2 regions of the Paenibacillus sp. FSL R5-0766 genome follow, and region 2 is predicted to be linked to the other one. Evidence: a T-box and tRNA genes for the amino acid it is inferred to sense, from the RefSeq annotation. Region 2 holds a T-box; the other holds one or more tRNA genes.
What was found. The T-box of region 2 lies ahead of leuS (leucine--tRNA ligase). A T-box ahead of a tRNA ligase gene usually reads a tRNA of that ligase, here a tRNA-Leu.
Positions count from the first base shown of each region.

Region 1: it encodes a tRNA-Leu, which carries the amino acid that the T-box ahead of leuS (leucine--tRNA ligase) is inferred to sense. The anticodon was not compared.

Region 1 is NZ_CP150227.1:329,211-331,383, reverse strand. Features, by position in the region: gene iolD (3D-(3,5/4)-trihydroxycyclohexane-1,2-dione acylhydrolase (decyclizing)) at 1-497, opposite strand, end outside; tRNA gene MKY66_RS01520 (tRNA-Gly) at 889-959, opposite strand; tRNA gene MKY66_RS01515 (tRNA-Pro) at 972-1,045, opposite strand; tRNA gene MKY66_RS01510 (tRNA-Leu) at 1,053-1,131, opposite strand; tRNA gene MKY66_RS01505 (tRNA-Arg) at 1,149-1,225, opposite strand; tRNA gene MKY66_RS01500 (tRNA-Gly) at 1,233-1,307, opposite strand; tRNA gene MKY66_RS01495 (tRNA-Leu) at 1,318-1,398, opposite strand; tRNA gene MKY66_RS01490 (tRNA-Lys) at 1,405-1,480, opposite strand; tRNA gene MKY66_RS01485 (tRNA-Tyr) at 1,491-1,576, opposite strand; tRNA gene MKY66_RS01480 (tRNA-Thr) at 1,586-1,661, opposite strand; tRNA gene MKY66_RS01475 (tRNA-Phe) at 1,682-1,757, opposite strand; tRNA gene MKY66_RS01470 (tRNA-Asp) at 1,774-1,851, opposite strand; tRNA gene MKY66_RS01465 (tRNA-Met) at 1,879-1,952, opposite strand; tRNA gene MKY66_RS01460 (tRNA-Val) at 1,970-2,045, opposite strand; tRNA gene MKY66_RS01455 (tRNA-Glu) at 2,052-2,123, opposite strand; tRNA gene MKY66_RS01450 (tRNA-Asn) at 2,128-2,173, opposite strand, start outside.
Region 2 is NZ_CP150227.1:4,911,916-4,914,088, forward strand. Features, by position in the region: gene leuS (leucine--tRNA ligase) at 1-865, opposite strand, end outside; T-box leader at 944-1,213, opposite strand; gene MKY66_RS21315 (aminoglycoside phosphotransferase family protein) at 1,326-2,173, opposite strand, start outside.

The sequences.
Region 1 (2,173 bases), 2.4 Mb from region 2:
ACAGCAATCATCAACTGTTCGGGACGAACAATGCGATCCCAGTACTTGCTAACAGCTTTGAATGGATCAGTGGCTGAGATTGTATAATCACTGCTCACTTCCAACTGCTGAAGTACCGGGTCCGGTTCCCGTGTAGCAAAGTTATCTCCAGGAAGCAATAAAACCGGAATTCGGTTCACCGTTGCAGTAGCTGCTGCTGTAATCATATTCAAAGCACCAGGTCCAATGGATGTTGTACATGCATAGATCTGTCTACGGTTCTTCTGCTTGGCATAAGCCGCTGCCGTATGCACCATGCCTTGTTCGTTCTTGCCTTGCATATACGTCAGGCTTCCCGGACTGCGCTCCAGCGCTTCTCCAATGCCTGTTACATTGCCATGTCCAAAAATACCGATGATTCCCTTCACAAACTTGGTTTCCACCCCGTCAACCGAGATATATTGCTGATCCAAGTATCGAAGCAGTGCCTGAGCCATCGTTAATCGAATTGTTTTCATGAGTTTGATCGCCGTCCTTTCCTTTACGGGTTAAGCGCTTAATCTAAGTTAAGTTTAAGCGCCTTACCCCTAAAGGTTAAGCGCTTAATTGATATGGTATTACAGGTTAATGATTTACGCAAGCTATTTTTGTAAGCGTTTTTATAAATTGTGATAAAGAAAAGATATTCTTGTGTTCGAACATGTGTTAGACCTTCTCTATTTGAACACTTCCACAATGACTAAGAACAGACTTAAAAGGGGGGAAATATATCATGAGGATGGGATACATGCTGGTACATGCTAATCAGCCATATAATCCGTGATCTTTGTATACAATTATGATCAATATGCCTGTGAATGCAAAAAAAGAAAGAAACGGTGAATACCATCTCTTTCTTATCAATATTTAAGCGGGTGATGGGAATCGAACCCACGCTATTAGCTTGGAAGGCTAAAGTTCTACCATTGAACTACACCCGCAAATAAAAAAAATCGGGATGACACGATTTGAACATGCGACCCCCTGGTCCCAAACCAGGTGCTCTACCAAGCTGAGCTACATCCCGTTATATATACCGGCGAGAGGACTCGAACCTCCACGGTTTCCCACTCGATTTTGAGTCGAGCGCGTCTGCCATTCCGCCACGCCGGCAAAATATAAAGTTATAATGGCGCGCCCTGAGAGATTCGAACTCCCGGCCTTTTGATTCGTAGTCAAACGCTCTATCCAGCTGAGCTAAGGGCGCAAAATATTGGAGCGGAAGACGGGAATCGAACCCGCGACCCTCGCCTTGGCAAGGCGATGCTCTACCGCTGAGCCACTTCCGCAAATAAAGGATGCGCGTGGAGGGACTTGAACCCCCACGTCAAAGACGCTAGATCCTAAGTCTAGTGCGTCTGCCAATTCCGCCACACGCGCATATAATGGTGAGTCATGAAGGGCTCGAACCTTCGACACCCTGATTAAAAGTCAGGTGCTCTACCAACTGAGCTAATGACTCATAGAAAAACTGGTGGAGGATGATGGATTCGAACCACCGAACCCGTACGGGAGCAGATTTACAGTCTGATGCGTTTGGCCGCTTCGCTAATCCTCCAGGATTACATGGTGCCGGCGAGAGGACTTGAACCCCCAACCTACTGATTACAAGTCAGTTGCTCTACCAGTTGAGCTACACCGGCGTATTACATAGTGTTATAAATGGTGGCTCGGGACGGAATCGAACCGCCGACACGAGGATTTTCAGTCCTCTGCTCTACCGACTGAGCTACCGAGCCTTACTAAAATAAAAAATGGCGGAACCGACGGGATTCGAACCCGCGATCTCCTGCGTGACAGGCAGGCATGTTAGGCCAACTACACCACGGTTCCAGATCACTTTCTCAAAGGAAAGTATAATTGCGGGGGCAGGATTTGAACCTGCGGCCTTCGGGTTATGAGCCCGACGAGCTACCGGGCTGCTCCACCCCGCGTCGTTATAAAGTTTATATGGTGGAGGCTGAGGGGATCGAACCCCCGACCCTCTGCTTGTAAGGCAGATGCTCTCCCAGCTGAGCTAAGCCTCCATATTATGACCCGTAGGGGATTCGAACCCCTGTTACCTCCGTGAAAGGGAGGTGTCTTAACCCCTTGACCAACGGGCCTTACTGGCTCCCCGAACAGGGCTCGAACCTGTGACAACTCGATTAACAGT
Region 2 (2,173 bases):
AAGCCTGAATCGCTTCACGTTGTTCATCCGTTGTAATTGCTTCTACCAATTCATGTTCCGGAGCAAGTACTGCAAAGCTCGCACCGAACAATGTGTCTGCACGGGTAGTGAACACCTTAATGACTTCCTCGCGACCTTCAATGGCAAATACAACTTCCGCACCTGTCGATTTACCGATCCAGTTGCGCTGCATATCCTTGATGCTTTCAGACCAATCCAGCTCTTCCAGGTCTTCCAACAGACGCTCTGCATACTCGGTAATTCTCAGAACCCATTGACGCATCGGTTTACGTACAACCGGGTGTCCACCACGTTCACTCTTGCCATCAATAACCTCTTCATTAGCAAGTACCGTTCCAAGGGCTTCACACCAGTTAACTGCAACTTCATCCACATAAGCGAGGCCTTTATTGTACAGCTGGATAAAGATCCATTGTGTCCATTTATAGTATTCAGGGTCCGTTGTGCTGATCTCACGATCCCAGTCATAGGAGAAACCAAGCGATTTGATCTGGCGACGGAAATTGTCAATATTACGGAATGTAATATCTCGTGGATGTTCACCTGTATCCAGTGCATGCTGCTCAGCAGGCAGACCGAAAGCGTCCCAACCCATTGGGTGCAATACATTGTAACCGCGCATACGTTTGTAACGGGAAACGATATCTGTTGCCGTATATCCTTCCGGATGTCCTACGTGCAGACCTGAACCGGATGGATAAGGGAACATATCCAGTGCATAAAATTTCGGTTTAGCAGGGTCCTCACCCGTTTTAAACGTTTTATTTGCATCCCAGTATTGCTGCCAACTTTTTTCCATGACTTGTGGCTGATAGCCGTGTTTCGGCTGGTTATTCTCACTCATCTATTGTTCCTCCTTCAGGTTATTCGCTTTAGCTTTAATTGCAACAAAAAAACCTCAGCATCCCGTAGCGTTTGCAGCGCTAGGGACGAGAGGTTGAATTCCCGTGGTACCACCCTAGTTAGCGGACGAACGTGCTTCGTCATCCACTCCCTTTGGACCTGTAACGGCGGTTAACCGATGCGGATTTCCATTCCTGACCCCAAGCTTTATACAAGCAGGTTAAACAGAATGGTGTAATCACCGCATTTCTCCAAGGCGAGTTCGCAAATCACTGTCAACCGGCTTGCACCAACCGCCGGCTCTCTGTTATGTACAGGAATTACTACTGATCCTTATCATCGAAATATGTATACAATATCGGGACCATTATATAAAAAAGCAAGCCCAAAGTCAATATTACACGTTATAATGACCCTTTTAAGTCACATGGTTCGTACCGTTCAATAATACTCGTTGCTGTTCAGGATAACCGAAAACGCTCAATGCCTTCCTCCAGATTATGAATGGTCCAATTCACATGTTCCTGATTATCATATTGACGATAAGCGCACTCAATGCGCAGTACCAGATCAAAGTACAAGTCATAGAGACTTCTTCTTTTCAGCTCACTTTCAGTCGTAATCTCATGTCCATACCCTTTCACAAAACCAGGCGTATAGTTAAAATGACTGAAATAATGCTCCATCAGAGGATCTGCCCACAGTGAACGTTCAAAATCAATAATCGCTGTGATTCGACCTGCGTCCACTAGTACATTGCCATCCCACAGATCCCAACTGATAAGCACAGGTTCTTTAACATCGTCCAGCACATCCGATTTTTCTTCAATCAGGCGTCTCAATTCAGGGTAATCAATCGAAAATGTAATCCCGGCTTCTTCCCCGTCGGTAAGAATATCATCCATCAGATTCATAAATGCTTCTTTCCATGTAGAATAACGTTGTGTTTGCTCCGAAAAATATCCGAATTTCTCGCCCTTGATTTCATTAATTCGACGATTGTACAGACCGAGCTGGTATTCAATGGCCTCCTGCTCTTCCGCAGAATATTGATCCTTGACCTGATTATAGGGTGTTCCAGACATGTACTCCATGATAAAATAACGTGCTGAAGCCATGGTTAAAGAGTCATCATAAGCCAGCACTTGAGGTACGGGGACATCCGGTAGCTCGGTGATGAGGCGTAGTGCCTCAACCTCGGCAATCATGAGATCCTGCTCACAGCGCATCAGATTTGTCGAAGCCGACGGTGCAATTTTGAGTACCACTCGCTGTGCGTCACTCAGTGTAATGAGGTATGCATGATTGG